One region of the Halomonas sp. AOP43-A1-21 genome, then DNA from elsewhere that is predicted to be linked to it. Evidence: predicted binding sites of a transcription regulator. Region 1 holds the regulator's gene; each other region holds the start of a gene.
The links. The regulator PhoB, encoded in region 1, activates phosphate uptake and scavenging genes when phosphate is short. The targets are predictions, from matches to a motif close to TGTCATANNNNTGTCANA.
Positions count from the first base shown of each region.

Region 2: the regulator PhoB is predicted to act here: its motif matches at 4,613-4,630, upstream of ugpB (sn-glycerol-3-phosphate ABC transporter substrate-binding protein UgpB).
Region 3: the regulator PhoB is predicted to act here: its motif matches at 2,726-2,743, upstream of ACT3R7_RS11205 (bifunctional metallophosphatase/5'-nucleotidase).

Region 1 covers NZ_JBQSWC010000003.1:152,763-165,489, forward strand. Annotated here, with positions in the region: gene ACT3R7_RS03025 (hypothetical protein) at 1-318, opposite strand, end outside; gene ACT3R7_RS03030 (HU family DNA-binding protein) at 318-590, opposite strand; gene ACT3R7_RS03035 (NAD(P)/FAD-dependent oxidoreductase) at 696-1,889, opposite strand; gene ACT3R7_RS03040 (chorismate--pyruvate lyase family protein) at 1,976-2,533, shown strand; gene ubiA (4-hydroxybenzoate octaprenyltransferase) at 2,569-3,459, shown strand; gene phoB (phosphate regulon transcriptional regulator PhoB) at 3,568-4,257, shown strand; gene phoR (phosphate regulon sensor histidine kinase PhoR) at 4,260-5,552, shown strand; gene ACT3R7_RS03060 (hypothetical protein) at 5,860-6,234, shown strand; gene ACT3R7_RS03065 (hypothetical protein) at 6,846-7,163, shown strand; gene cysZ (sulfate transporter CysZ) at 7,287-8,027, opposite strand; gene phoU (phosphate signaling complex protein PhoU) at 8,105-8,830, opposite strand; gene pstB (phosphate ABC transporter ATP-binding protein PstB) at 8,875-9,690, opposite strand; gene pstA (phosphate ABC transporter permease PstA) at 9,684-11,093, opposite strand; gene ACT3R7_RS03090 (ABC transporter permease subunit) at 11,093-12,208, opposite strand; gene ACT3R7_RS03095 (PstS family phosphate ABC transporter substrate-binding protein) at 12,307-12,727, opposite strand, start outside.
Region 2 covers NZ_JBQSWC010000017.1:83,564-89,244, forward strand. Annotated here, with positions in the region: gene ACT3R7_RS11230 (inositol monophosphatase family protein) at 1-155, opposite strand, end outside; gene ACT3R7_RS11235 (sn-glycerol-3-phosphate import ATP-binding protein UgpC) at 229-1,284, opposite strand; gene ugpE (sn-glycerol-3-phosphate ABC transporter permease UgpE) at 1,286-2,134, opposite strand; gene ugpA (sn-glycerol-3-phosphate ABC transporter permease UgpA) at 2,153-3,037, opposite strand; gene ugpB (sn-glycerol-3-phosphate ABC transporter substrate-binding protein UgpB) at 3,199-4,527, opposite strand; gene argE (acetylornithine deacetylase) at 4,729-5,681, shown strand, end outside.
Region 3 covers NZ_JBQSWC010000017.1:67,994-80,720, reverse strand. Annotated here, with positions in the region: gene ACT3R7_RS11220 (VOC family protein) at 1-204, shown strand, start outside; gene ACT3R7_RS11215 (YciI family protein) at 201-578, shown strand; gene ACT3R7_RS11210 (DUF1428 domain-containing protein) at 575-943, shown strand; gene ACT3R7_RS11205 (bifunctional metallophosphatase/5'-nucleotidase) at 1,025-2,671, opposite strand; gene ACT3R7_RS11200 (SDR family oxidoreductase) at 2,845-3,525, opposite strand; gene fdhF (formate dehydrogenase subunit alpha) at 3,782-6,748, shown strand; gene ACT3R7_RS11190 (DUF1641 domain-containing protein) at 6,748-7,278, shown strand; gene ACT3R7_RS11185 (aldo/keto reductase) at 7,430-8,509, shown strand; gene ACT3R7_RS11180 (porin) at 8,650-9,651, opposite strand; gene ACT3R7_RS11175 (glycosyltransferase family 4 protein) at 9,967-11,130, shown strand; gene ACT3R7_RS11170 (phosphatase PAP2 family protein) at 11,093-11,632, shown strand; gene ACT3R7_RS11165 (sodium/glutamate symporter) at 11,745-12,727, shown strand, end outside.

The DNA of each region.
Region 1 (12,727 bases):
AGCGGAGTCACCGACAAGGCGTACCTCGCCGTTGAGCATTCCGTCGAGGAAGGCCTGCTGCGTTGGTTTCCTGAGGATACGTAACGCGGCGTCTTGATCGCGAAAGCGTAGCTCAAGATCCAGATCGACCGGCAAGCCTTTACCTGAAGTGATGCCTTTTGGCGTCATTCGGTAGTAACGGGCGACGGTTAAGTCTTCCGTGGCAATACCCCAGTCTAGGCCGCGCATTCGTTCAAGCTGTTCACGAAAGCGCGGCTTGCGGCGCAGGGCGCGTTTGAGCATAAAGCTCAGCAGCCACAGCGTCAGCTTGAGCTTCATTAGGAAACGGCGTCCTTAAGCGCTTTGCCCGGCTTGAAAGCAACGTTTTTGCTTGCCGGAATTTGTAGAGGAGCGCCTGTTTGTGGGTTTTTACCGGTGCGCGCTGCACGCTCACGAACAGTAAAGGTACCAAAACCGATCAAAGCCACATCTTCGCCTTTCGCGACGCTGTTGGTGATTTCATCCAGAATGACGTTCAGGACCTGGCCTGCTTTGTCTTTGGAGAGATCGGCACTTTCAGCGATGGCAGCAGCGAGTTCAGGTTTGCGCATAAGGAATTCCCCTCATTAAAATTAAGTATGACGTGTAGCGGTGTTATTAAAAACGCCACCCAGGCTGGGTTAGCTTATCTAGCCTAGTCGTGAACGCGGTGAAAATCAGCCCAGTAGCGCAGGTGCGGCTCTGGAAAGCTCCACTTTCCGTCTCACGCAGCCCCCTGTCAACGCAAAACCGACTAAATTCCCGTCTTTATCTTCGCCAAGCGCGCTCATGTCGCTCCCTTCGCCCTCAATTCGCCAGCGTTCGGGTGGGATAAGCGGCGGGTAGGCTACCACCGGCAATAGCGGTGTTTTAACGATAACGGGCCAGGCGCCGAAGCTTACCGGGGTTGGCGTGCCGGAAAGCGTTGCCGCCAGCGCCTTGGCGCAGGCCTGTAGCGGCTGGACATACATGGCGTTGATGCTGTCGATACAGGCAACGTCACCCAGGGCATAGATATGTGGATTCGAGGTACGCAGGTGACGGTCTACCTGAATACCCTGGTCAGAGACGGCAAGCCCTGCTGTTTTGGCTAACCCCGTTCTTGGGGCAAGGCCGGTGGCCAGTAAGACAATATCAGCGTTGATGACCGCGTCATTATCCAGTGTCAGCTTGACGCTGCTGTCCTCGCCGATGTCGATATCCTTCAGCGTGCGGCCAAGCGCCAACTGGATACCTGCTTCGCCAAAGGCTTCGCCCAGCGCAACGCCGAGCGGTTCAGGCAGTAGTCTGGGCAGCGGAGTGGTTTCCGGCGCAATCAGACTTATCTGATGGCCGCCCGCGTGCAGGTCATTGGCGAATTCGCAGCCCACCAGACCCGCGCCGATAATGGCAATGCGCGCAGGCCGCTCATGCAGAGCGGTGTAAAATCGACGGTAGTCATCCAGATCGTTAATAACAAAAAAGTGCTGGGACACACTTGCTGGAATGGCAAACGGTGCCCGGGGCTCGGCACCGGTGGCAAGTACCAGGGCATCGTAGCCCAGCGTTTGTCCATTGCTAAGCCAAAGCGTTTGGGTGTCTGCAGATACCTGCTCTACCGGGGTAGAGGCCATGACCTGGATATTCAGCTCTTCAGCAAGGTCGGTGGCTGACTGCCTCGCCAGTTGGTCGGGTTTGAGCCCTTTCGCAAATCCGGTCGAGAGAAGCGGTTTGCTGTAATCATCGCCGCTGTCGGCACTGATCAGCGTGATGCTGCGCTGATCGCCCAGACGGCGTAACGCTCGGGCAAGCCCAATGCCTGCCATTCCCGTGCCGATAATGATCAGCTCGGCGTGGGCGCTGGTGGAATCAACCGTATGTGATGCAGGCATGCCATCCCCAAATAGTCAGTGCAACAAAAGCCAATAAGACCACCATGTTACACTACCCGCTCTGTTTTTTTGCCCAGGAGTACTCGGTGGCGACTTCCTCTTTTCGGCAAGCACACGCTTTCCCTGTTTGGCAGCCCGTGGCCGCGCTGCGCCCTACCATGAGTGCTTCGTGGTGGCAGTGGGTGGCTTCTACTGATTCGTTAACCGCCCGCCTGACGGCAGCAGGGAGTGAAAGGCCATTTCGTGTGCGCCTTTTACGCCAAGGCGTCGGCATGCCCCAGCCAGACGAAGCCCAGGCCTTGGGGCTCGCGTTACGTCATTATGCCTGGCTACGTGAGGTGGCACTTTGCGTGGGCGATACGCCCTGGGTAGTGGCTCGCTCGGTGGCGCCTCTGACGCAGTTAAAGGGGCAGCATCTGGAGAAACTGGGCGAGCGCTCGCTGGGCAGCTGGCTATTTCGTCAGCCTGATTTGATCCGCGGCCCGCTTGAGGCCACCGTCTGTGTTCCACGCTTTGCTTACCCAACGGATGCCGAGAGCCTTTGGGGGCGGCGCTCCGTATTTCAGCACGCCGGGCTTTCACTGCTCGTGCAGGAGTACTTTTTATCCTCTATGGCTAATGATCTTCGCCTGCCTTCGCGGTAGGCTTGCTCGGCATCTCTTCTTTTCGTGAGGTAAGCATGGATCGTTCTTTGTTGCGGCCAACCGGGTGGGCGCGATTGGCAGATTTTTTACACTTGATGCGGCTGGACCGCCCCATTGGTACTTGGCTATTGATGTGGCCGACCCTGTGGGCGCTCTGGGTGGCAGCGGAAGGTGTGCCGGGCCGTAACGTACTGCTTATTTTTGTGGCGGGTGTATATGTAATGCGCGCTGCGGGGTGTGTGGTGAACGATTATGCCGACCGGCATTTTGATGGCCACGTAAAGCGCACCAAAAATCGCCCGCTGGCAACCGGACGTATCAGTGAAACCGAAGCCCAGCTGCTGTTTATCGGCCTAGTGGCGGTCGCGTTTATTTTAGTGCTGCTCACCAACTGGTTTACGGTGCTCTTATCGCTGGGCGGGGTCGTACTGGCGTTTATTTATCCGTTTATGAAGCGCTACACCCACTTTCCTCAGGTGGTGCTCGGGGCGGCTTTTTCCTGGGCGATCCCCATGGCGTTTGGCGCCGTATTAGGGCATGTACCGCTAGATGCCTGGCTACTTTTTTTTGCCAACGTGCTGTGGACGGTGGCCTACGATACTCAGTACGCCATGGTTGATCGTGATGATGATTTGAAAATCGGCATTAAATCAACGGCAGTGCTTTTTGGTGACGCAGATCGTCTGATCATTGGCTTGTTGCAGATCGCCACGCTCGCGCTTTTGGCCTGGGTCGGCGTGCGCGTCGGGTTAGGCGGCTTTTTCTGGCTGGGGCTTGCCGGTATGGCGGCGACATTTATCCATCAGCAGCGCCTGATTCGTCATCGTGAGCGTGACCCGTGCTTCCAGGCATTTTTGAATAACCACTGGGCGGGGCTACTCATTTTTGCAGGCATTGCGCTTAGCGAATGGCCGGTTGTGGGCTAAGCCTGCTCAGCGCGATTAATGCTTGTCATATAAGTGTCATCAAGTCATGGTGTTATTGTCACTGAGATGTCATTGAATTTCCTTCTTTGAACACCGTGAGGCCCTGGGATGACCGCCAAGACCGTTTTGATTGTCGATGATGAAGCGTCTATCCGCGAGATGATCGCCGTAGCGCTGGAAATGGCGGACTATCGCGTGCTTGAAGCGGATAACGCCCAGGATGCCCACGCGCTGGTGGTAGACCATCAGCCCGACTTGCTACTGCTTGATTGGATGATGCCGGGCACCAGCGGTATTGAGCTGGCAAGACGCCTAAAGCGTGAAGAAGCGACGGCTGAACTGCCCATTATTATGCTCACCGCCAAAGGCGAAGAGGATAATAAGATTCAGGGGCTTGAGTCGGGGGCGGATGATTACATTACCAAACCTTTTTCACCGCGCGAGCTGGTCGCACGCCTGAAAGCCGTACTGCGTCGCGCCACGCCACGCGGCGTGGAAGACCCGATCGAAATCAATGGCCTGCTGCTGGATCCGGTTAGCCACCGCGTAAGCGCTCACGGTAAGGCGCTTGAAATGGGACCTACCGAATACCGCCTGCTGCAGTTCTTTATGACCCACCAGGAGCGGGCTTACACACGCAGCCAACTGCTCGATCAGGTGTGGGGCGGCAATGTCTACGTTGAGGAGCGCACCGTGGATGTCCATATACGGCGCTTGCGTAAAGCATTGGGCGAAGTGCATCAGAACCTGATCCAGACGGTACGGGGTACCGGTTATCGCTTCTCTGCCCGGGTGTAATTGTGCGCCTGTGGAGCCGTGAGCTGTGGCGCATTGCCTGGTTAGCGACCATTGGGGTTTGCCTGGGATGGCTATTGGGTTCGGCAGGGCTGGGGTTGTCGGCCGGATTGGCCGTCTGCTTGTTCTACCATCTACGTCAGCTACGCGTGCTTTTTCAGTGGCTCACCCTCAATCCGCATAATGAACCGCCCGCGGCCAGTGGCATGTGGGGGGATCTGCTTGATCGTCTTTATCGCTATCAAAAAAGCCAGCGTATCACCCAGGGACGATTACGGGCGACGCTGGCACGCATTCAGGAATCCTCTGAGGCTATGCGCGACAGCGTAGTCATGCTTGACCGGCACGGTGATCTTGAGTGGTGGAACAGCGCCGCAACGAAGATGCTGGGCCTGCAGACAGCGCATGATCGTGGTCAGCACATCACCAATCTACTGCGCGACCCAGACTTTATCAGCTACTTCAATGCACGCAATTATAGCGAGCCGTTAACTCTGACCTCGCCGATTGATGAGCGTAGCGTCCTGCAATACCAGATTACCCTCTACGGTGACGATGAGCGCTTGGTGATGGCGCGGGATATCACCCGTTTACATCGCCTTGAGCAAATGCGCCGCGATTTCGTCGCCAATGTTTCCCACGAACTGCGTACTCCGTTGACCGTTCTTCTGGGCTATCTGGAAACCTATGGCGATCTGGCCGACCAGCTTCCGCCCCGCTTAGGCCGGGGTATTGAGAAGATGCAGGAGCAGACCCAGCGTATGCAAAATCTGGTGAATGATCTGCTGCTGCTGTCGCGTTTGGAGATTGATCAGGGTGGCGAAGATCATCAGCCGCTATCTATTGAGCGCCTTCTGAATAGTGTTTGTCAGGATGCACTCGCTCTATCGCACCACCAGCATAGCGTGCGTGTCGAGATTGAAAACGATGCGGGGTTGGTGGGGAGTGAGCAGGAAATTCGCAGCGCCATTTCCAACCTGACTTTTAATGCCGTGCGCTATACGCCGCCAGGTAGCCAGATTACTCTGCGCTGGATGGCAATGGCGAACGGTGATGCCTGTATCGAAATCGAAGATAATGGCCAGGGGATCGATCCTGTGCATATCCCCCGGCTAACCGAGCGTTTTTACCGCGTTGATAAAGGCCGCAGCACCACCACGGGCGGTACGGGGTTAGGGCTTGCCATCGTTAAACACGTATTGTTACGTCATGATGCGCAGCTTCAGGTTGAGTCACATCCTGGTGAAGGCGCTCTATTCCGCTGTGTTTTTCCTGCCGTTCGATTGGCTGTCCTTTAAAGCCCTCTTCTTTTGCCTTTTAATAATCCTTGTACAAGTGTGTCACGATGTCAGTCAATTATGGTCAAAGGTTACCCATGTGCCATTTTTAACCAGTATGTGCTCCATTTAAACGGCAATAGAAAAGCTATTTGGCATGTGGGTGTTTTTGTAAGATGTTGTTTTATATTAAATATTTATTTTTTTGTCATTTTTGGCATTGGTCCTGCAATACTTTAAGCAAGGAAGACTACCGCAGGAAATGGTAAGCCAGGATGGCGCTTCCTTAAAATTATGCGGTATTAAACAGCGATCTAGGAGACGGAATATGATGTCCAAGGAACTACTCAAGAAAGCTGGTATTTTAGGTGTAACATTTGGTCTGATGGCAAGCCCATTTGCGTTTGCTCAAGAACCAGCTAACCCAAGCGGTAATATTTCTCCAGATGAGCAGCCGGTTGAATCTCAATCACACGATTCTACACAAGCAGGCTCTTCTGACTACGATCAAGACGATCTGATTCACGAAGAAGGCGATAACGCAGCGCATAACGATGGCGCAATGGGTTCCACGCACTCTGGCAATCATACCGATAATGACGCAATGGGCTCTGGCCCAACTGGCGAAACTTCAGGTGGCGATACCTCTTTTGAATCTGACGATTTACCCAAAGAGAATAGTTCAGTAACGACTGAGCAATAAAAGTCATCATGTTTTTATAGATGCTCAGGAAGAGCTAGCATGGGATAAGGATTTCCCACTGCATGGATGCTCACTGATTCAAGGAACGAATCAAGCGACAATCAGAACGTTAGTCAGGGTAAATTCCAAGGTTGGAGTCCCGCAAAAGGAAAGGAAGCTAACGTTAGATATTGTCCATAGCTACGAGATCAAGACCCTGCCACGGCGGGGTCTAATCTTTTGTGGGAAAAAATATTTTTTTTGAAAATGAAATTTGTTGCTCTGCTTTGATGCTTTAGGTGACTGCCAGCCTGATTTTAATAGGCTCACCACCTAGTTTTTTAAAACACAATACGCCCTGCGACTACACAGTGTGCCACTTTGGTTGAATAACAAAGGCGCATGTGCCATTATTACGCAACACGTTAGCGTGCTATCTATTTGTGCGACGGTGTTTTGCGTGCAACGTTTATTCAGCATGTGCCTGATATTTAAAGCTAATATTTATATATGGCATTGTTGGCATTTCTAATGCAAAAGATAGATGAGAGCGATAGCCGCTAGACGATTAGCTGGGCATTAGCTATAGCTATCAACCTTATAAGCGGCATTCATGTTATCAGGAGTAAGTCATGTTATTTAAAGCAATGGTAAAAAAAGTAGGTATCTTCAGTGTTTCTTTGGGCCTTATCGCAAGCCCGCTGGCATTTGCGCATAGCTCTATCGAGTTAAACAAAGATCGCTCTGTCGGTGAGATTACTCATCAGTCACAGTCCACCCGTACGTCTGAGTCAGCCACTTACTCTGCGAACGAGCTGAACCACGGTGACAGCGATCGTATGAACACTAACTACTCGCCGACTAGCCAGCAAGAGAGTGACCGTCAAAACACAAGCTCTTACAAAGCGTCTGATTTAACGCGCGATGAAGGCGACAGCACTGATTGGTAAGCCTTTTCTACTCTAAGTTAATAAAAACCTAGGGTGGTAAGAAACAAAGGTAGTAAGAAAAATTAGCAAGCATAAAAAACCCCGCTCATGCGGGGTTTTTGCGTTTCAGAACTAACCACTCGGCTATGCAGAGCCTTGGTGCGTGAGTTCGCGAGCCGTGCGGTAATGTTGGTCCCACATCAAGACGGCGCCTGCCACCGCGCCGGGTATCAGAAAGAGGTTGGCCAGTGGTATCCAGGTGATCAGGGTTACCAAGCCGCCATAGCTAAGGCTTTGCCACCAGCGCTTGGTAAGCCGTTGGCGCATATCTTTAAATGCGACCTTATTATTATCCATGGGATAGTCTAAGTAAGTAATGGCCATGATCCATGCTGAAAATAGCCCCCATAGCAGAGGCGCAAAAAGATTCAGTCCCGGTATCCAACTGATAATAAACAGCGCAATGGCGCGGGGGGCGATATAGCCTAGCTTAACCAATTCCCGGCCTACGGCATCAATCGCCGTTTTGGTCAGTCCCCGGTCATCCAGCGGAATTCGTCCGGTTGCCTGAATTTCCACTTTCGACGCCAGAAAGCCGTAAAAAGGTGCCGCGATAAGGTGAGTGATCAAGGTAAAGGTAAAAAACACCACGGCGAGTAAGCTAATCATGAAAAGCGGCCAGATCAGCCAGGAGAGCCAGTCAAGCCAGGTAGGTACCAGGCTCATCCAGTGATCCAGCCAGCCGGAAAAGCGATTGACCACAACGCCTAACATGGCGCCATAAACAAGGATATTGACGAGGATAGGCAGGAAAATATATCGCCGCAGACCCTTTTGATAGACCAGGCGCGTGCCCTGCTTAAGCGCTGTTATCGCATCCAACATGTCACTCATTCCTCATAAACGCAGACGTCCAGGCTGGTGTCAGCCCAGACGTATTGCAAGAGGAAATGCCTCGTGGGTCAAGGCTTTTTCGCTACCTTCTGATCGACGGTGTCCAGGTCGCTATGGCGAATATCGAGCCCCTTGACGAGGTATACCACGTACTCCGCCAGATTGTCGGCATGGTCACCAACGCGCTCCAGTGCGCGCAGTACCCACATGATGCTGAGTATGGAGCTAATCGAGCGCGAATCTTCCATCATGAAGGTCATTAGCGAGCGCATGGCACTGCCGTACTCATCATCGACCGACTCGTCTTCACGCACAACCTGCATGGCCAGCTCGGTATCGAAGCGGGCAAAGGCTGTCAGTGCATCGCGCAGCATTTTGCGTACGTGCTCGCTGATATGACGAACCTCGATCAACCCGCGAACCGGGCTGCTGTTTTCGCTGAGCAGTAGCGCATTGCGGGCAATTTTACTCGCCTCATCGCCGATACGCTCAAGGTCCGAGGTCGCGCGGATCACGGCGAGCACCAAGCGTAAATCCGACGCTGCTGGCTGACGGCGCGCCAATACGCGGGTGCACTCTTCATCGATTTGCAGCTGCAGATCATTAACCTGGCGATCATTGTCACGCACTTTTTCAGCTAAGCGGGTGTCACCTTCAAGCAACGCGTGGACGGCGTCCTGCACCTGCTTTTCCACCAGCCCGCCCATGGTCATCAGGTGGGTTTTCAACTCTTCCAGCTCTTGGTTGAACTGGCGTGAGATATGCTGGCTGTGGGTATCGCTCGTAATATCCATTGAGCACTCCTGAGATAAGGTCGGTTAGGCCCGGACTATTGTTTTCAAGTCATGCGGCCGGTGATGTAGTTTTCGGTGCGTTGTAAGCGCGGGTTAGTGAAGACTTGATCGGTAGGGCCATACTCAACAAGTTCTCCAGTGTGTAAAAAAGCGGTGTAATCGGATACCCGGGCGGCCTGCTGCATATTGTGAGTTACAAGAACAAGCGTAAGCTGCGATTTAAGATTACGGATCAATTCCTCGATCTTTAACGTTGAAATCGGATCAAGCGCTGATGCTGGCTCATCGAGTAGCAGTACATCGGGCTGGACGGCTAGCGTCCGGGCAATCACCAAACGCTGCTGCTGGCCGCCTGAAAGCTGCCAGGCTGAGCGGTGAAGGCGATCCTTTACTTCGTCCCACAGCGCCGCTGAGGTAAGCGCCCACTCGATGATGTCATCACGCTGCCGTTTGGGCAGGCGGTGTTGTAAACGCAAGCCAAAGGCCACGTTTTCATAAATCGACATGGGAAACGGGTTAGGGGTTTGAAACACCATCCCCACTCGGCGGCGCAGCTCGGTCACGTTCATCTGCGGGGCGTAGATATCCTGCCCTTCAAGCTGAATATTCCCACTGTGCGCCACGCTCTCATTAAGATCGTGCAGCCGGTTAATGGCGCGCAGCAGGGTGGACTTGCCACAGCCTGACGGGCCAATAAATGCCGTTACCCGGTGGCGCGGTATGCTAAGCGTTAAGTCGCGCAGGGCCGATTTCCCCGCATAAGCAAGGGTAAACTGGTTGATGCTCAGGGCGCTGTGCTCGGACGAAAAGTGCGTCACCGGCGCCTGAGAGGCTGTGGCTGAATCTAATGACGCTAGCATTCGCTTCCTCGTTGGCGCCTAAAATAATGACGCAGAAATATGGCAGTAAGATTAAGCACCAGCACAATGAGCACTAAAAGAAGTGCCGTGGCGTACACCAGTGGCATAGCAGCCTGTACATCCTCGCCATGAAAGGCGGTGTCAAATAGATGATAGCCAAGATGCATGAACTTGCGCTCTAGATGTAAATAAGGGAATTCACCGTCCACGGGCATTTGCGGGGCCAGCTTGGCGACGCCCACCAGCATCAGTGGCGCCACTTCGCCGGCCGCACGGGCAACCGCGAGGATAACCCCGGTCAGCATGGCGGGTATGGCCATGGGCAGGACAATGCGCACCAGCATTTCCAGGCGCGTGGCGCCTAGTGCCACCGCCCCTTCACGCTGAGCATCAGGAATACGTGCCAGCCCCTCTTCGGTCGCCACAATCACGACCGGTAGCGTTAACAATGCCAGGGTTAAAGATGCCCACAAAAGGCCGCCGGTGCCGAAGGTCGGTGAGGGCAACGTATCGCTGAAAAACCAGCTATCAAGCGTGCCGCCAATGCCGTATACGAAAACGCCCAGGCCAAACACGCCATACACAATCGATGGTACGCCGGCCAGATTACGTACTCCAATACGTACCAAGCGGGTAAGGCGGTTCTGGTGGGCGATTTCATTGAGATAGATGGCCGCTAGCACCCCAAAAGGCGTCACGATCACCGACATTAAGATGACCATCAGTACGGTGCCAAAAATAGCCGGCCAGACACCGCCGCCCGTATTGGCGGCACGTGGACCCTGGCTCAAGAACTGCCAGACGTTTCGGCTCCAGGTGTGCATTTTCTGCCACCAGGACATGGCGTTAGGCGCCAGCGCCTGGCTGACACCGCTCAGTGATTGACGCAGTGTCTGGCCATCGGTGGTTACTAGCAGAAGCTCGGCATCAGGGCGTTCCGCCTGGGGCAGGGCGAGCGCCTGAGTTAGATAACGCCATGCCTGGTCTTCACGGAGCAACTGCCCGCCCGTTTCCACGCCGGCTAAGCGGCCGATAAAATCACCCCACGGGTTACGTTCCAGGCGAATCAGGTCGCTTGGCGTGCTGCGTGAGACGATGTCGTCCAGATTTACCCAGCGCCAGCTAACGCCGTCGATGTCCCGGTTCGCCGTAAAGTAAAGCCGTTCAAAGCCCTCTGCTTGCGGTAGCGGGGCCTCGCGGGTCGGCTGCCCGGCGACGCTTGCACCTGAGCGCAGGGTAATTTCTTCAAGCGTGGCGGGCCAAAAATGACCTAATCCGCGTACCACCAAGAGCGCTAACAAGGCCGCTAGCATTAAAAGTGATAAAGCGACGCTAGCGGCACATAACCATGGCCAAAGCGCGTCCAGCAGGCGTCGGCGAGGTGTATTTGAGAAGCGGCTCATTAATGGCGCCCCGCTTTATGATACCGGCGTCGCATGCGTGAACGGACTACTTCAGCCAGGGTATTAACCAAAAACGTAAAGATAAACAGCACCAGAGCAGCAAGTATCAAATGGTGGTAGGTAAGCCCGCCGGGCGAGGCTTCGGGAAGCTCAATGGCAATGGCCGCTGCCATGGAACGCATGCCTTCAAAAGGACTGACACTCAACAACGCCATGTTGCCACTGGCCATCAGCACAATCATGGTTTCCCCGACAGCACGCCCCGCGCCAATCATCACCGCCGAGAAAATGCCGGGGCCAGCAGCCGGTAAGGCAACTTTCCAGAGCGCCTGCCAGCGGCTGGCGCCCAGCGCTTGGGCACCCTCCATTAAGCTTGTTGGCACATCAGCTAAAGCATCCTCTGCCAGGGCGTAGATGCTGGGTATAACGGCAAACCCCATGGCGATACCCACAATCAGCGCATTGCGGGTGGCGTAATCCATTCCCCAGTGCTGCTCGAGCAGGCGGCGCAAGTCGCCGCCTAACAAAAACTTCTCAAGCAGGGGGGCAAACCACAGCGCCAAAAGCACCATGCACACGAGCCAGGGCAAAAGCCACAGGCCGGCCCATGAAAGGGGCAGCCACTGACGCCAGCGCGATGCGGCCATGTGCCAGAGGACACCTGCCAAGCCCGCGCTGATAGGTAACCAGATCAATAGCGCCAGGGTGCTGGCCAGATGACGCTCAACCCAAGGGGCAAGCACTAAACCGGCAATAAACCCCACCACCACGCCGGGTATCGCTTCCATCATTTCAAGTGTTGGCTTAACGCGGCTGCGTAGGCGAGCCGACATAAATAGAGCCGAATACATCGCGGCTCCCAGGGCTATCGGCAGGGCAAATAGCATGGCAGCCAGAGCGGCTTTTAACGTTCCCCAGGCCAGCGGCGAGAGTTTGCTGAAGGCAAACGTTTGATCCCATGCCAGCAGAGGCAACGTTTCCCAAACGAGAAACACGCCGATCGCCAAAATCGCCAGCAATACACCAATACCGCCAGCAGTAATCAGACCGGTGGCTATACGGTTTTTTAACTGGCGTAGTGGCTGGCGAGAAACAGCAGCGCGAGGTGGGGTCATATCAACATCATAAGAGAGCCGGGGCCGTCATGAAGAGGGTTTGCATGGTGAATTCTCCTTACTCTAAGTCATTTTTATGACAATTAGATGATAGTTACCTACCAGGTACGCTGAGCATCTATATCGTTATCGGGAAGCGGCACAAACCCCGCTGCGCGGGCAATGCGCTGGCCTTCCTCGGATAAAATAAGTGCTAGCAGGGCTTGGTCAGCCGGTGGTAGCGAATCGCCGGGCGGTAAGTTAACGTACAGGTACAGGTCGCGCGATAGCGGGTACTCGCTGCGCTGAATGGCCTGCTCACTAGGCGCGATTTCAGCGCCTTCCTGGGTAATTAGGCTTAGCGCATGAACCATCGGCGTCAGGTGGTTATAGCCTGCATAGCCCATGGCGTTGGGAGACTCTCCCACTGCGGCAACCACCGCTGAGGAGCCAGGATGTTCGCTGATATCAGGCCTGAAATTGCCGCCGCAAAGCACCTCGGCCTGAAATAGCCCATGGGTGCCCGAGGCTAAATTACGC
Region 2 (5,681 bases), on a different contig from region 1:
TCCGCTGACTGATCATAGTGAGTTACAAAATCCGAGGCGCCTTTACGCTCGAAAGTAACTCGATCAATCCCTGAGTAGCCTTTGGCCAGCAGCGCGCCAGCTTCCCTGGCAGCTTTCTTAACGGTATCCGCTAATAAGTGTGTGTCCTCATGCATACAGATAGCCTTTTAGAGATAAGTTAACAACCCCGGTCGTAATTGCTTAACAAGCCGCCCTGATAGTCGCCATCTAATCCCCCGTGCGCAGGCCGGTTGCGCTGTTAAACGGATGCAGCGCTTCGCGGGTGACATAAAAGCGTAGCGTTTCGCCCTCCTTGACCGGGGGCTGGCCGCTTACCCGAATCACGGTGGGCTGGTCGCTGTCGGCGAGCCGCACGTAAAGATGGCTTTCGGCGCCCGCCGCTTCAAACAGTTCAAGCGTGGAGTCGACCACCAGGTGCGGTGTATCGGGTGGCGAAAGGCGCATATCGTCCGGGCGAATGCCGACCGTGTCGGTCTCGGCGGGAAGATCGTTTAACAGGTCATGGGTGCCGCGCGTTTGCAGGTATTCAAGCGGTACCATGTTCATCGCAGGCGAACCGATAAAACCCGCCACGAACATCGATGCAGGGCGCGCGTAGATCTCCATGGGCGTGCCCACCTGTTCGATTTTGCCAGCGCTAAGCACCACCAGACGATCACCCAGCGTCATCGCTTCTAACTGGTCGTGGGTCACGTAGAGGCTGGTGGTCTTCAAGCGGCGCTGAAGCTGCTTGATCTCCACGCGCATTTGCACGCGCAGCTTGGCATCCAGGTTAGAGAGCGGTTCGTCGAACAAAAAGGCTGCGGGCTCACGTACCAACGCCCGACCCATGGCGACGCGCTGGCGCTGGCCGCCGGAGAGCTTGCGCGGTTTGCGCGCAAGAAAATCCTCAATTTCGAGCATTTTGGCCGCTTTGCGCACCCGTTCTTCGATCTCGGGTTTTTTAAAGCCGCGGTTTTTCAGCCCATACGCGAGGTTGTTGTACACCGTCATGTGCGGGTAGAGCGCGTAGTTCTGAAACACCATGGCGATATCGCGCTCTGCGGGTTCGAGATTGTTGACGACCCGGTCGCCAATCTTGAGCGTACCGTCGGTAATCGTTTCAAGCCCGGCCACCATGCGTAACAGCGTGGATTTGCCGCAGCCCGAAGGGCCTACCAGCACCACGAACTCGCCGTCTTCAATCGCAAGGTCGATGCCTTTAACGGCATGGACGTCGCCTGAGTAGGTTTTTCTAAGCCCTTCCAAGGTAATGCTAGCCATCTTATTTCTCCGTCTCGGTCAGGCCTTTCACGAACAGTTTTTGCATAAACAGCACTACTAATACCGGCGGCAGCATGGCAAGCGTGACGGTCGCCATGATGAGATTCCAGGCGGGCACCCGGTCGGACGAGGCCATCAGGCGCTTGATACCCAGCACAATGGTGTAGAAGTCTTCGTCGGTGGTGACCAGCAGTGGCCACAGGTATTGCACCCAGCCGTAAATAAACATGATCACGAACAGCGCGGCGATATTGGTGATCGATATCGGCAGCAATATGTCCTTGAAGAACTTCATCGGGCCGGCGCCATCCACTCGGCTGGCTTCCATCAGCTCTTCAGGCACAGTCATGAAGAACTGGCGGAACAGGAAGGTCGCGGTAGCGGAGGCAATCAGTGGAAGCGTTAGCCCCGCATAGGAGTTCAGCATGCCCAGGTTGGCAACGACCGCGTAGGTGGGGATGATGCGAACTTCGACCGGCAGCATCAGGGTGATGAAGATGATCCAGAACGCCAGCATGCGAAACGGGAAGCGGAAATAGACAATCGCAAAGGCGGAGATAATCGAAATGGCGATCTTGCCGATCGCAATCGTCAGCGCCATGATCAGCGAGTTACCCAGCATCAGCCAGACCGGCGGTGTGCCGCCCACCTGCCAGCCGGAGCTGAGCATCTGCCGGTAGGATGCAAACATGTTGTCGCCGGGGAGCAGCGGCAACACCCCGCGCACAAAGGCGCTGGATTCGTGGGTTGAGGCGATAAATGCCACGTACACCGGAAATGCCACCACCAGCACGCCTGCAATCAGCACCAGGTGGGTCAGAATATTGAGAAAAGGTCTTCTTTCAACCATGTTTATTTCCTTAACGCACTAGTAGTTGACCCGGCGTTCCACGTACCGGAACTGGATAAACGTCAGGATAATCACGATGCCCATCAGCATGACCGACTGAGCGGATGAGGAGCCAATATTCAATCCCGCGACACCGTCGGTGTAGACCTTGTAGACCAGCGTCATGGTGGCTTGGCCTGGCCCGCCCGCGGTAGTGGCATCAATCACCCCGAAGGTGTCGAACATCACGTAGTTGATGTTGATGATCAGCAAAAAGAAGGTGGTGGGTGATAGAAGCGGGAGCACGATGGTCCAGAAGCGCTTGAAGGGGCCCGCGCCATCAATAGCCGCTGCCTCCATGAGCGACTGCGGCACAGATTGAAGCCCTGCCAGGAAAAACAAAAAGTTATAGGAGATCTGCTTCCAGGCCGCGGCAATGGTGATCAATATCATTGCCTGGGTGCCTGAAACGCGGTGGTTCCAACTGATACCGAACCAGTCGAGCAGATGCGGCAGAAGGCCGATGGTGGGGTTGAACAAAAACCACCACAGCACGCCCGCTACCACTGGAGCAACCGCGTAGGGCCATACCAAAAGCGTGGTGTAAAACTTGGCGCTACGCAGCACACGGTTAACGCAAACGGCGAGTAAAAGCGCCAGGCTCATGGAAAGCACCGTCACCGAGATGGAAAAAATCGCGGTGCGCCCCAGCGCATTCAGGTAGCTGGGGTCGGCCAGAATGCGTGCATAGTTCTCCATGCCGACAAACGTTGTTTTAAAGCCGAACGCATCGGTACGCTCGAAGCTGGATTTAACCGCCTGGCTTGCCGGCCAGATAAAAAACACCAGCGTAATCGCCAGCTGTGGTGCTAACAGTAAGAAAGGGAGCCACCGATTTTGATAGGTGGAACGTTTGGTCTGCATGGCACATCCTGTCGTACGGGCGTTGGTGCGGCTGGCCGCAGTGGTCAGCTGCCAGGAAGTAAGCCATCCCATAGGCCCCCGGTGAGCTGGGCGTATGGGATGGCTCCTATAGCAAACCCCGGCTATAAAAGCCGGGGTTGTTTACAAGTAACGAGAAGGGCTTAGTTATTGGCAGCCTCAAAGTCGCGCAGGATCTGGTTGCCGCGGCTTACCGCATCATCCAGGGCTTGCTGGCCGCTCTTATCGCCAGCCAGTACGGCCTGGAACTCTTCATCCAGAACCATGCGCACTTGCGGATAGTTACCAAAACGCAGGCCTTTGGAGTTTTCCGTCGGCTCGTTTAAGTTGATCTGCTCGATAGCAATATCCGCGCCCGGGTTTTCGTCGTAGTAACCCTGCTCCTGGCTCAGCTCATAAGCGGCGGTGGTAATCGGCAGGTAGCCGGTGCCCTGGTGCCACTCGGCCTGCACTTCGGGAAGCGACAGGTACTCGAGGAACTCGGCAACGCCGGTGTACTCGTCGTCTTCGTGGCCTGAAAGCACCCACAGAGTCGCGCCACCGATGATCGAGTTCTGCGGTGCGCCGTCTACGTCGTCATAAACAGGCAGCATGCCAAAGCCTACGTCGAAGTCGGAGTTAGCCAGCACGTCGGCGCGTGATGCGGACGAGTTCATGTACATCGCGCAGTCGCTTGCATAGAACGAAGGTGCCGCGTCCGGGCCGTTGGCTGGGCCTGCGTAGTTGTAGACGCCGCTATCAGACCACTCTTTCAATTGATCCCAGAAGCGCGCCTGCACGTCGCCGTTAAAGGCAAACTCGGTATCCAGACCGCCGAAGCCGTTTTCTTTGGTGCCGATAGGCTGATTGTGCAGTGCCGAGAAGTTCTCAAGGCCCACCCAGTTGGCCGCATAGGCCATGGTGAAGCCACAAGAGGCCGCGCCTTCATCGACAATCTGCTGGCCCATCTCACCCATTTCTTGCCAAGTGGTCGGCGGCGTTTCAGGGTCGAGGCCAGCGGCTTCGAAGACGTCCTTGTTGTAGTAAAGAATCGGTGTGGACGAGTTGAACGGCATAGAGAGCATGTTGCCGTTGGTGTCGGTGTAGTAACCGGTCACCACGGGCAGATAATCGGCCGGGTCAAAGGTGTTGCCGTGCTCTTCCATCAGTTCATAAACAGGGTAGATAGCGCCTTGGGCGGCCATCATGGTGCCGGTGCCCACTTCGTAAATCTGTACGATGTGAGGCTGCTCGCCTGCGCGGAAGGCGGCAATGGTGTTAACCATGGTCTGTTCGTATTCGCCCCGGTAGGAAGGCGTGACACGATACTCATCCTGGGTGGCATTGAAGTCTTCAGCAAGCGCGCTCAAGCGCTCGCCCAGCTCGCCGCCCATGGAGTGCCACCAGGTGATCTCGGTAGCGGCGTGGGCAGAAACACTCAGAGTAGTCGCAGCGATACCGGCAGATAACGCGCGTAACATAAAACGAGACATAAGAGCTCCTTTTGAGCCTGACATAAGCCAGGTGGCACAGTGCGTTTGTTAAGGTTTTTGGATGCACTGAACAGTAGTCAGTGTAGATGACATTTTGATGACTGCTAAGTTAACTGGGTATGACCACGTTCAACTTTGGCAGTAGGCGCACGAGGAAGCCGGTGATAGGGTTAGACGAAGTGTATAACCAGCGAGAATCATATGAGTGACGCAATAGCGCTATTGACTAAACTGGTCTCCTTCGATACCACCTCCCGGGGCTCCAACCTGGCGCTGATCGAGTTTGTCGAAGGCTATCTTGAAGAGTATGGCATTGCCTCTGAGCGGGTAATGAGCCCCTGCGGTACCAAGGCGAACCTGATCGCCCGCGTAGGCCCCGACGCGCCAGGTGGGGTGATGCTTTCCGGCCATACCGACGTGGTGCCGGTGGAAGGCCAGCCCTGGTCGACCGATCCTTTTGGCTTGCATGACGGCCAGGACGGTAAGCTTTACGGGCGTGGCACCTGCGATATGAAGGGATTTATTGCCTGTGCACTCGCCATGGTGCCCACGTGGATGAAAGCGCCTTTGCAGCAGCCTATCTATTTTGGCTTTTCCTACGACGAGGAGATTGGCTGTGTGGGGGCGCCTGCGTTGATCAAGCGCTTCTATGAGCGCTACTCCACCACGGCGCATGTGATTGTCGGTGAGCCGACCAGCATGCAGCCGGTGGTCGCCCAAAAAGGCGCAACTAACCTGCGCACGACGGTCATCGGGCGCGAGGCGCATAGTAGTCAGGTCAATCAGGGCACATCGGCGATTCATGTGGCGGCACGCCTGGTCACCTTTATTGAAGACACCATGACAGTCCTGGTGGATGAAGGGTGTGTCGATGAAGCGTTCAACGTACCCCACACCAGTTTGCACGTTGGCAGGATCAAGGGTGGCACCGCGATCAACATTATGGCGCGGGAGTGTCAGTTTGAGTGGGAGATTCGTCATCTACCCACCGAGACGTTCGAAGAGGTGTTCGCTCGTTTTGAGACGTATGCCGACACGTTAAGTGCCGAGCTAAAGGCACGTGGCAAGCAAGTGGAAATTGTGACCGAACCACTGAATGTGACAGTGCCGGGGCTGGCCGACCGAGATAATCACGCAGTGTTGCGCTTGGCCAA
Region 3 (12,727 bases), on a different contig from region 1:
GTGCAGATTCAGCTGGAGTATCAGGAGATCGAGCAAGCCTCCCTAACCTTTGCACGCCTCACCGAAGGCGGAGAGGTAATCATGCCTTTTGAATCAACGTTCTGGTCTGCGGGATTTGGCATGGCCACTGACTGCTTTGGCGTGCAGTGGATGATCAATGTGTCGGCGGATAGTTGTCTTTCTACTGAAGGAGAGACGCCATGAAATACGCGGCCTTAGTGTATTACCAAGAGCAGCTCATCAATGCCATGAGCGAGCAGGCGTGGCATGACCTTAATCAGGAGTGTATTGCGGGCGTCGAGCGTTTAAGCGCTCAAGGCAATTACCTGGCCGGTGAAGCGCTGCAACCGATAGACACCGCGACCACTGTACGTGTACGCGATGGCGAGACAGTAATTACCGACGGGCCGTTTGCGGAAACCAAAGAACAGCTGGCCGGTTTTTACCTGCTCGAAGCACGTGACTTGAACGAGGCGCTACAGCTAGCCAGCCGCATCCCACCTGCGAGACTCGGCAGCATTGAAGTACGCCCCATTCGAGAACTCCCACCCAAAACCCAGCCAGGAGAATCATCATGAGCACTACTACTCAACGCTATATTGATGGCTTCGTTGCGGCCGTGCCCACGGCCAATAAAGAAATCTTCATTGAGCACGCCCGTGATGCTGCCGTGGTTTTCAAAGAGTATGGCGCCCTGCGGGTAGTTGAGTGCTGGGGTGAGGATATCCCTGAAGGGGAAGTCACCTCTTATTCCATGGCCGTTAAGCGTAAGGATAACGAAACCATTATCTTCTCATGGATCGAATGGACCTCCCGCGCCGTGCGCGACGAGGCGATGCCCAAGGTCATGGAAGACCCTCGCTTACAGCCGGACGTCAACCCCATGCCGTTTGATGGCAAGCGAGCGATATTCGGCAGTTTTGCCACGCTTATAGACGAGTGAGTGACCAGGCTTCTGCCTGGTGTTCACTACTCTGAATAAGGGCCGCCTCTACGTAACGTCCAGGCGGCCCTTTATTCACATTTAATGTTGGCGAGCCTGGTCAGTGATACGCCCTTCAACCTGATAATCCACGTCACCTAACGAAACCATATGGTCACGTAGCATTTCCCAATCGGTATTACCGACGATGGTGCTGCGCCCATTTTCATAGGCGGCCTCTAGTGCCGTATGGCTATCGCCACCGGCTGCAGTAAAGTGATTGGTGGCAATGGTGTAGGTACTTTCAGGGTCTACCGACTGCAAGGTGCCGTTCTGCGTCACCTTCAGGCTCACAACGCGCTCACCGACGGGCTGGCGGCTGTCATATACCAGCTCGGTACCTTCGGACACTTGCAGGAAACCACCGCTTTCATCAGGGGTGTTTGCCAGCCCGATCTCGAACGTTTCCAGAAGCTCCGCGCCCGTCACGCTCACCAGCGCCAAGCGATTGCCAAACGGCTGCACGGCAACCAGCTCACCCACACTCACATCACCCTGGGCGATGGGCTCACGAATACCGCCACTATTTTGAATGGCCAGCACGGTCTCCGGGTTCACTCGGCGGGCGGCAGCAAGCTGACCATCGGCGATCAGATTGCCAAGCGCCGTTTCATTGGCGCGCACGCTTTGTTCATCGCCATTGCCGTGGCGCGGGTTGGGAAGCGGCGTATTCAGGTGGGCGCCCACTTGGGTATCGCGCACTGCTTCAATTCGTGCGGTGTAAGGCTCAAGCATCTCAAGCGCTTGGGCATCGGGCTCGAAATCATCGGTGGTCAGCAGTTCGCCACTAGCATCCTGCACCACGCCCTTGTCATCAAAGGTGACCTGCATGACGCCCAGGTACTTGCCGTACTCGTTCGCCTGGCCAATAACGGTGGGCGCTTTAGGCTCGCCCAAATCGTTTTCATCCACCGTAACGGGCGACTCCAAGCGCGTATGGCTGTGCCCACCGATGATCACGTCCACCCCGTCCACATGCTGGGCAAGCAATAGGTCGTTGCCCATACTTGGGTCGCTGTCAAAACCCAGGTGAGTAAGCGCGACGATCTTGTTAACGCCTTGAGCTTCAAACGCTTCCACCATCGCCTCGGCCGCCGCTCGGTAATCGCCAAGGGTGACGTTACCGGGGCTGGAGACGGTCTCGCTGCCTTGCGTGCTTAGTCCGAAAATACCGATTCGCTCGCCACCTTGCTCTACCACAATGCCGTCGTACAGGTGGCCAGGCTTAGGCTGCTGTTCGGGCTCGACGCTGATCGAATCACCGAGTAGATCGGCAAACTCGGGTGAGGTAGAGAAATCCAGGTTCGCGCCCACAATAGGGAAATCAGCGGCGGCAAAGAAAGCCGCTAATGCTTGATGGCCCTCTTCCGGGTCGCCCAGGTCGAACTCATGGTTGCCCGGCACGAATGCGTCATAGCCCATCAGGTTCATGAACTCGACGGCGTCCTGGCCCTGGTATTCGGTGAAATAGAGCGTACCCGAAAAGATATCTCCCGCGTCCAGCAACAGGCCGTCGCCAAACCGCTCACGAGCTTCAGCCAGGGCGGTGATCAGTTGAGGATAGCTGTCGGTACGCCCGTGCAGGTCGTTGGTGTGAAAAATGGTCAGCGTGTAGGGCGCGGCATACGCTGAGGTAGTCAGCAGCCCAGTAGCTATCCCTAGCGCAATACCGTGAGAAATAAAACGCATCAGCATGGTTCCTTTTATAAAGTGTTGTAGCAGAACGATAGCGTGCCCTAGACGCCTGACAAATGGATGACGGCGTTATCGCACACCACTGTAGCGCACTCATCTTACTTAGCGGTATGCGATGGCAAAATAGCCTGCTTTCGCCTGTTGATAGAAAAACGCCTTACTCAACACTACCACGGCAGTAATTCCCCATTGCTGTGCCAAAAGCTGCCGCTATTTTCCTGCGTCAGCATTTTGATACAGGCAGCAATGCCCGTGGCGGCTTCCTGAGGGCTGATCATCCCGCCGAAGTTAACCATGCGCGTTTTTACATAGCCTGGGTGTATTTGCGCCACGGCAATACCGCGTGGCTTAAGGTCCATAGCCAGGGATTTTCCAAACGCGTTTAGCGCCGCTTTGGATGCGCGGTAACCGTAGCGCCCACCGGAGTCGTTATCGGCAATCGATCCCATACGGCTGGTGATGTTGGTAATCTTACTGCCGTCCTGCATCAACGGTAGCAACGCTTCACATACCCGTAGGGGCGCATAGGCATTGATTTCCATCTGCTCACGGATGCTGTCGAAATCCAGCTGGCCTAACGATTCATCGCGCAAGAGGCCGGCGTTGTTGATCAATAATTCCAGCCGTAGACCATCAAGCGCCTGTGCCAAACGCTCAACATCCTCGGCCCGGGTCACGTCGATACCTTCAATAATGCGGTCAGCCACGCGCTCAAGCTCGTCTGATGATTGGCGGCAAACGCCGATCACCTGCCAATCTTCATCTCTGTAGTGGGCTGCCAATGCCAGCCCGACGCCTCGGTTGGCGCCGGTAATCAGTACGGTGGGTTGGGTCTGTGTGTTTTCCATGTTTTTTCTCCAAGCGCTGTTGGGGTAAATGCTGTTGGGGTAAATGCTGTAGAGATAAATAAAAGCCGTTGGCTATAAACGTAGCGTGCTGGCTTTGAAAGAGAAGCGCAAAACCCGTGCTTAACTTAGGTTTAAAACCAGAAACTGAGCTTGTACAAGCTCAAGGCGCTTAACTACCTTTGAAGCAAGACGTTAAAACCCGCGAAGAGGAGGCAGCGTCAGGATAAAAACAAGGGGCCCATGGAGGAGTACCCACATGAACCGACCGTGCACGATTACGTTTGATGATAAAAAATTAACCGGCAACGCCGATGAGCCACTGATCGATTTTCTTGAAAACCATGGCATCTCCTTGCCCAATGTTTGCTACCACCCTTCTCTAGGCGCTATTGAAACGTGCGATACCTGCTGGGTCGAGGTTAACGGTGAAATGCAACGTGGCTGCGCGCTGCGTACCCAAGAAGGCCTTAATATTTCAAGCCGCAGCGCCCAAGCCACGGCCGCCCGTCATGAAGGCATGGACCGCCTGCTGGCCAAACATGAGCTTTACTGTACCGTGTGCGAAAATAACAATGGCGACTGCCGGGTGCATAACGCCTTGGTCGAGATGGATATTCCCATCCAGCGCTATGAATTCCAGCCCAAGCCCTATCCAAAAGATACCTCCAGCCCGTTTTATACCTACGACCCGGACCAGTGCATTCTGTGTGGCCAGTGTGTCGAGGCGTGCCAGAACGTCGAGGTCAACGAAACACTAAGCATTGATTACGCTAGTGAAAATCCGCGCGTACTGTGGGATGGCGGTAAAGAGATCAACGACTCAAGCTGCGTTCACTGTGGCCACTGCGTCACGGTCTGCCCGTGTAATGCGCTGCAGGAAAACACCATGTATGGGCAGACAGGCCCGCTTACCGCCCTGCCCTGGTCGCTTAAGCGACCGATGATCGACGTCGTCAAAGAGGTCGAAAATACCACCAGCGCCAAACCCATCACCGGTATTTCAGAGCTTGACGCCACTTGGCGCCAGCCGGGCATCAAACGCACTAAAACGGTATGCACCTACTGCGGTGTTGGCTGCTCATTTGAGATGTGGACCCGTGATCGCAAGATTCTCAAGGTTCAGCCCACCCCAGACGCCCCGGCTAACGGTATTTCCACCTGCATCAAGGGCAAATTTGCCTGGGACTTCGTTAACAGTGAAAAACGCCTCACGACGCCGCTGATTCGGGAAAACGGTCAGTTTCGTGAAGCCAGCTGGGACGAAGCGCTGGACTTGGTGGCGCGCCGGTTGTTAAACGTGCGCGATATCCACGGCCCACAGAGCGTTGGCTTTATCGGTTCCAGTAAAGCCAGTAACGAAGAGGCTTACCTGACGCAGAAGATTGCCCGGCTGATCATTGGCACCAATAGCGTGGATAACTCATCCCGCTACTGCCAGAACCCGGCCACCAAAGGGCTTTTCCGCACCGTGGGCTATGGTGGCGACGCCGGCACCATCAAGGATATCGAACAGGCGGAAGTGGTCGTACTGGTAGGCAGCAATACCGCCGAAAACCATCCGGTGATTGCCTCGCGCATCAAGTCTTCGCAGAAGCTGCACGGCCAAAAGCTGGTAGTGTTCGACCCACGCAAACACGAAATGGCCGAGCGGGCGAATCTGTTTATGCGCCCTAATGCCAGCACCGACCTGATCTGGGCCTCGGCACTGTCGCGCTATATGTTCGATAACGACTTGGCCGACTATGAATTTCTTGAGCGCCGGGTCAATAACGTCGATGAATACCGTGAATCGCTGGCGCCGTTTACGCTTGATTTCGCCGAGCAGAAAACCGGCATTCCCAAGCAGCAGCTGATTGAGGCCGCGGAATTAATCGGCAGGGCAAAAAGTGTCTGCCTTTTATGGGCCATGGGAATTACGCAGCATAGCCACGGCTCGGATACCAGCACCGCGCTTTCCAACCTGCTGCTGGTCACGGGTAACTACGGCAAACCGGGTACTGGCGGCTACCCCATGCGCGGCCATAACAATGTGCAGGGCGCCAGCGACTTTGGCTGCCTGCGCAATATGTACCCAGGCTATGAAAAGGTTACCAACGAGGATGCCCGCACGCGGTGGGCCAAAGGCTGGGGCGTCAAGCCTGAACAGCTTTCTGATGAAATCGGTTACGGCAACTTCCTGATGGTGCAAGCCGCCGCCGAGGACAAGCTCAAGGCCATGTATATCATTGGCGAGGAAACGGCCTTCTCCGACGCCGATACCCATAATGTCCACTCCGCGTTTGAAAGCCTCGACTTTATGGTCGTGCAGGATATGTTTTTAAGCCGTACCGCTGAGTTTGCTGACGTGGTGCTGCCCGCCTGCCCCAGCGTCGAGAAAGACGGTACCTTCGTGAATACCGAGCGACGCATTCAGCGCTTCTACCAGGTGCTTGATCCCCTAGGCGATAGCCGTCCCGACTGGCGTATCCTGACAGACCTTGCCGCGCGCATGGGCCACGATTGGGGCTACGCACACCCTTCAGAGATCATGGCGGAGTGCGCATCGATATCTCCCATGTTCGCGGGGGTCAGCTACGAGCGCCTGGAAGGCTGGAAGTCGCTGCAATGGCCGGTTGCCGAAGACGGTACCGATACGCCGCTGCTGTATACCGATGGTTTTCACACCGAGGATGGTAAGGCCAACCTGTTTGTTCTTGAGTGGAAAGAGCCTTTTGAAGCCGCCGATGAAGAATATGATCTCATGCTCAATAACGGCCGCCTGCTGGAGCACTTTCAAGGCTCTAACCAGACCGGGCGTTCACAAGGCATCTGGGATCAGGTGCCCGGCAGTTTTGTCGAGGTAAGCCCGGAGCTTGCGGCCGAGCGTAATATTCAAGACGGTACCTGGGTGCGTATTACGTCACGCCGGGATAGCCGTGAGTTTCCCGCCCTGGTGACCGAGCGCGTTGCGGGCAAGGGGCTCTACCTGCCGATTCACTTTGGCAAACCGGGCGTTAATGCGTTAACCGGCGAGCATACTGACCCAGACGTGCAAACCCCTGCCTACAAGGAAACGGCCGTTAAGCTTGAAGTGCTCGACAAGCGCAGTGAATCACCCCTTCCCAGCACCAACTACCGCTTTGGGAAGCGCACACCTAATGAGGGCGTCGCCGTCGAGGTGAAGTGGGCTAACGAGGACTATACGTTGCCGCCTGCCCAGCAAACCAATCCGAGGAAAATGTAATGGCCGAACGAATTTCCTACGACGTACCGCCACCCAACATCGGCCCGGATGCCCAGGAAGAGCTCGATAGGCTTGTACAAACGCTGCATGAGCATGGTCTGCTTCGGTTTGCCAATGATGTGGTTGCGTCTAATCATGAGCTGATGCGTATTGTGGTAGACGGCTTAAATAAACCAGGCTCGCTTAATGCCATTCAAAATCTCTCAGTGATCGCCATGACGCTTGCGACGCTACCGCCGGATCGTTTTTATCAGGTGATGTCTGCACTTAAAGAGGGAATTGAGCAGGTCGGCAACCATCGCCATGATGAAGCGGAGGACCATTCCCATAAAGGTAAGAGTAGAGAGAAGGATCAAGAGAAGGACAGCGCCCCCGGCATCACCGGTATTTATCGCATGCTCAATGACGACGAGCTGTGGTATGCCATCAAACCGATTTTGGCGGGCCTGCGCGCTTTTTCCGAGCGGCTTGACAGGCCGGTAGACAAACCGGTCACCGATTTCACCGGCAAGCCTACCGAAGGTCCATGAGAACGATGAATCAAATCAGCACCTCAGCAAACACGCTGCCAGGAAGAGGGCTATGTTTTTGACATATCCCGCTGATTTTCTAGGCTTACAGGTATACGTGATCTAAGACTTTAGATTAACGACACATTCGGTCAACAGGGAAGCTATCGAAATGAAATACCGTCCATTAGGAAATTCAGGCTTATTGGTATCTGAAATCGTGCTGGGTACCGTCCCGTTCGGGGGAAGTGGAGGCTTTGAAAAGGCGGCCAGCGTCGATGTAGAAGGCGCGCGACGCCAGATTGATATGGCGATTGATGCTGGGGTTAACCTGATTGATACCGCCGACCTTTACTCCATGGGCGAGGCGGAAGAAATTGTAGGCAAGGCGCTAGGAAACAAGCGTCAGGACATTATTCTGGCCTCCAAGGCGCGCAGCCCGTTGGGCGACAACCCCAACCACAGCGGTTTTTCACGCTATCACTTAATCAATGCTTGTGAAGCCAGCCTGAAACGCCTGGGTACTGACCATATTGACCTATACCAGATGCACAACTGGGACGGCGTAACACCGGTTGAGGAAATGCTGTATGCCTTGGATCATCTGGTACAAAGCGGCAAAATCCGCTACTACGGCACGTCTAACTTTACCGGTTGGCAGATGATGAAAACCATCGGCAAGGCCGAACTGCATAATCTGGTAAAACCCATCAGCCAGCAGATTTACTACACGCCGGAATCCCGCGAGGCCGAGTATGAGCTGATGCCGCTGGCTATCGACCAGAACATTGGCACGCTGGTATGGGCGCCGCTAGGTGAAGGCTTGTTCAATGGCAAGGTGCGCCGTGGTCAGAAAGCGCCCGAAGGCACTCGCCAGGGCAATGGCTGGCCCGAGCCCTATGTGCATGATATGGAGCGGGCCTACGATATTATCGAGCTGCTAGCTGAGATTGGTGAAGCGCACAACGCCTCTATTCCGCGCACTTGCCTTGCCTGGCTGAAAGACCGCCCCGGTGTGACCTCGTTGATTGTCGGCGCGCGCAACGAAGAGCATCTGAAAGATGACCTGGCCGCGGCAGAGCTTACGTTAAGCCAGAAAGAGATTGATCGCCTGGAAGCCGCCACGCGCCCCGCACCGCTTTACCCTTACTGGCACCGCGTTGTGGCCGGCATGGACCGCATTGATAAGGCCGAACAGCCGTTTATCGATAACTACCGTAAAACCATTGATAACCGGGATGACGAGCGCTAAAGGTAAGCTACCGGCGAAGATGCTCCGCCGGTAATGGATCGTTACTACGTTAAAAACATGCCAAAAAGTCGGTATGAGACTACCCATACCGACTCAAGATCGAAGTAAAGCTTAAAGCAGTAACGAACCTACACTAGCCATTAAAAGTGGTAACGAGCACCTAGCGCGTAATACAGGTCTTCGTCGTAATCGTTAACGGCATCGAGATTCCTGTCGTTAAGCTCCAGGAACATATCGAAGTTTTTGGTCAGCTGGTACATCGAGCCTAGTGCCCAGGCGTTACGGTCGCTGTCAGCAGCGTCTACTTCGATGTTGTAGTAGTCGGCGAAGAATTTCCACGAATCGTAAATATAAGTGGCACCTACACCAATTTTATCAAAACCGCCGCCATAGACGTCGTTATCATCACGTGTTTCATAACCTACACGTGCAGAAAGAGAATCGTTAATAACGAAAGCTGCCGTCGCGCCGAAAAGCGTTTCACCGTTACCACCACCACGAACGGTATCTTCAACATAACCCAGCGCTAAACGAGCCGGACCTGCTTCATAAACTACGCCGCCCTGTGTAGCAATGACGCTACCTTCACCAGTTTGTTCAGCTTCTGTCAAGCCGCGCTCAGAGAAGTGTTTGGCAGAAATTACGGCCTGGAAACCGTTTATTTTGGGCGTTTTATAGCCGATTGAATCGCCACGTGCCTGCAAGCCGCCGCCTGCAAACTCATAGCCGCGCTCAACGTAAACGTCGAACGGGGTCATCACGTAATTATCATAAAAGCTGTTGTAGTTACCTGCCATAAAGGTACCGAACTGCTGGCTTTCTAATCCCAGGTAACTATTACGAACTTCATCAAAACCGGGACGGCTGCGCTCATCACTATTGAAACGCCACTCAACGCGAGCAAAAGCGCGCAGGTCGGTAGTGATCTGATGGCCAGCGGTAATACGCAGGCGTGAACCAAAGTTGCGGAACTCTTCGCCGTTATCCTTACCATCTTTAACACCGCCACCCTCAAAGCCCATGGCGATACGGCCGTAAATATCAAGCGTAGTGCCGTCTTGATCGTACACCATAGCGGCTTGTGCTGCAGAGGCGCCTAATAAACTGCAAACTGCTAACGCCAGTGTCGTTTTCTTGAACATGTTCGATCCCGTTGAAGTAGTCATATATTTTTTTAATAAAAGACTTTAAAAAGAGTGGAGGTCGTTTAACGCCTCAACGCAGCAGATAGTAGTAGGTATATATTTCATTTATTTTAAAGTTTTAATATTTTATAATAACTTATGACTAGTATTTAATATTTAACAAAATCTACTTTAAAGAGTAACAAAGGTTTGTCATGACGATTTATTAATTATTATTTGCAAAAGTGTCATCGCTTATTCACCCCCTTGACTTGGCAGTGTCACTGTCCCCGACCACACTAAGTTAAAATGTGATTAAGGGACGGATCGCTTATGCGGCTTTGTATCGTTAGCGAAACATGGTCACCGGAGATTAACGGTGTTGCCCATACCTTGAGCCGCTTGCACCAAGAGCTCAGCCGACAGGGTGTTTTTGTTGATGTTATTCGCCCAAAACCGCGTTCCGAGGGAAAGGCGCCAAACGTACAGCATGAGCTTCAGGTTAACCGCTTGGCCGTACCGGGTTACGCGGAGGTGCAAGTCGGTTTAACAAGGCCTACCACGCTGCGCCGCTTTTGGAGCCAGCACCGCCCAGACGTTATCTATCTGGCGACCCAAGGCCCACTTGGCTGGGCAGCACGCCAAGCCGCACGCCAGTTAAATATTCCGCTGGTGGCAGGCTGGCATACCAACTTTGATCATTACTGTCATGATTACGGCGTGCCCTGGCTGGCGTCAGCGACGCGTCGCTACCTGCGCTATTTCCATAATGGCTGCGAACTCACCCTGGTACCTACCCAGCTACAGGCAGACGCTTTAAGCCAACAGGGCATTCGTAACGTTCACGTGATGTCGCGGGGAATTGAGGGGGAGCGTTTCTCACCCGCGTATCGCGATACCGCCCTGCGCCAGCAGTGGGGTGTGGGCGCTCACCAACCTGTTGCGCTTTACGTGGGCCGTCTGGCCCTGGAGAAAAACCTCACGCTGCTTCAAGAAACCTTACAAGCCATGCGCGAGGTACGCCCCGATATGGCCCAGGTCATTGTGGGCGATGGCCCAGCGCGAGCTCAGCTTGAAAAAGCCCTGCCTGAGGCACACTTCACCGGGTTTGTGGAGAAACATGAGCTGGCTCGCCATTACGCCAGTGCTGACCTGTTTGTCTTTCCTTCACTGTCGGAGACCTGGGGTAATGTGGTCGCCGAGGCAATGGCCAGCGGCCTTGCCGTAGTGGCTTATCGGCACGCGGCAAGCGCTGAGTTGATTCAAAATGGCCATAACGGTATTACCGTTACCCCTGACGACAGGGAAGCGTTTCAACAGGCGGCTGTCGAGCTTTGCCAACACCCCGCCGACTACGCGCGTATAGGCCGTGTCGCGCGTCTTCGCGCACTTGAGCAAAGCTGGTCGGGCATCGCGGATCAGTTTATGCAGTATCTCCACCAAGCCCAAGAGGCCCATCATGCGTCCACGCCCGCTTGTCGTATTCGCTCGTCTTGACCTGCTTGAATGGCAACTTTGCCAGCGCGTTACACGGCTCAATCTGTTCCGCCCCTGGCGAATTGTCTTGCAGGCCGCAAGCCGCTTGGGCGACTGGCCGATATGGGTCCTGCTGATCGCCGCGCAGCCTTGGCTACAGCCTGACGGTATCTGGCGGATAGTCCAGTACACCAGTATCGCGCTGGCAGCGATGCTGGTGTATCGGCTGATTAAAACGCGGCTATGTCGCGAGCGGCCTTTTATTACTTACCTGGGTGGCGTGCATTGCGGCGAACCGGCGCGCGACCGCTACAGCTTTCCCAGTGGCCATACCATGCATGCTGTCTTGTTCAGCGTACTGGTCGCCGCACACACACCCTGGCTTTTACCGCTGGTGCTGCCTTTGGCCTTGCTAATTGCAATATCGCGTGTCGGGCTTGGGCTGCATTACATCAGTGATGTTATCGCGGGTGGTGCCATTGGCTATGGTTTTGCTTTTCTTAGCATTTATTGGATGGGCTAAAGTAAACTTTTCGCCATTTTGACGGCTAGACGCTAGATTAAAACCAACTCTGTCATTTAAGCCGGTCTTGCTAGGGCCTTTTGGTCTTCAGCATTCATTAGGGAGCGATGTAATGACCATGACGGTTGGTGAACTTTTTGTAGCGCTTGTCATCATTGCGCTAGCGCTCGTGGTGAGTAACGCGCTGAGGCTTAGGCTCGCTTGGTTACGCAAGCTTTTCCTACCCAGTTCGGTAATTGCCGGGCTGATACTTTTATTGATGGGGCCAGATGTCATCGGCCGTCTGACACCTACCTTCTTCGAAGAAAGCCCAGGCCTTTTCCCCGCCTATGTGCAGGAGAGCTGGGCGGCCTTGCCGGGTCTGTTGATTAATGTCGTGTTTGCCGCTCTGTTTATCGGCAAGGCCATTCCGGGCCTTCGAACTATCTGGCTTCGCGCCGGGCCTCAGGTCGTGGTAGGCCAAACCATGGCCTGGGGGCAGTATGTCGTAGGCCTTACCCTGGCGCTTTTGGTACTCACGCCGTTATTTAATATGAATCCTATGGTGGGCGCGCTCATCGAGATTGGCTTTGAAGGCGGCCATGGTACGGCAGCTGGCATGGCTGATACGTTCGCCGACCTGGGCTTTGAAGAAGGTGCTGACCTAGCACTGGGGCTAGCGACTGTTGGGATCGTTGCCGGCGTACTTATCGGCACCCTGATGATCAATATCGCCGCCCGCCGCGGGGTGATTACCCCCAGCAAAGAGAGCGATGATCCTGATGAGCTGATTCGTGAAGATGAGCGCCCTTCTGCACAAGAGTTTAGCGAGTTTAAAAAAGACCTTACCCTTGAAGCAGGCACCACCGACCCGCTTAGCCTGCATATTGGCTTAGTGGGCATCGCCATTTTAATTGGCTGGCTGCTGCTGACGGGCCTGCAATGGATCGAGCAGGTTACCTGGGCACGTAATGATGGCCTTGAGATATTAGCCCACGTGCCGCTGTTTCCTATCGCGATGATCGGCGGGGTAATCGTTCAATTAGTGGTCACGCGCTTTGGTCTGGAGCATCACGTCTCCACCCGTACGATGGCACGAATCGCAGGTACGGCGCT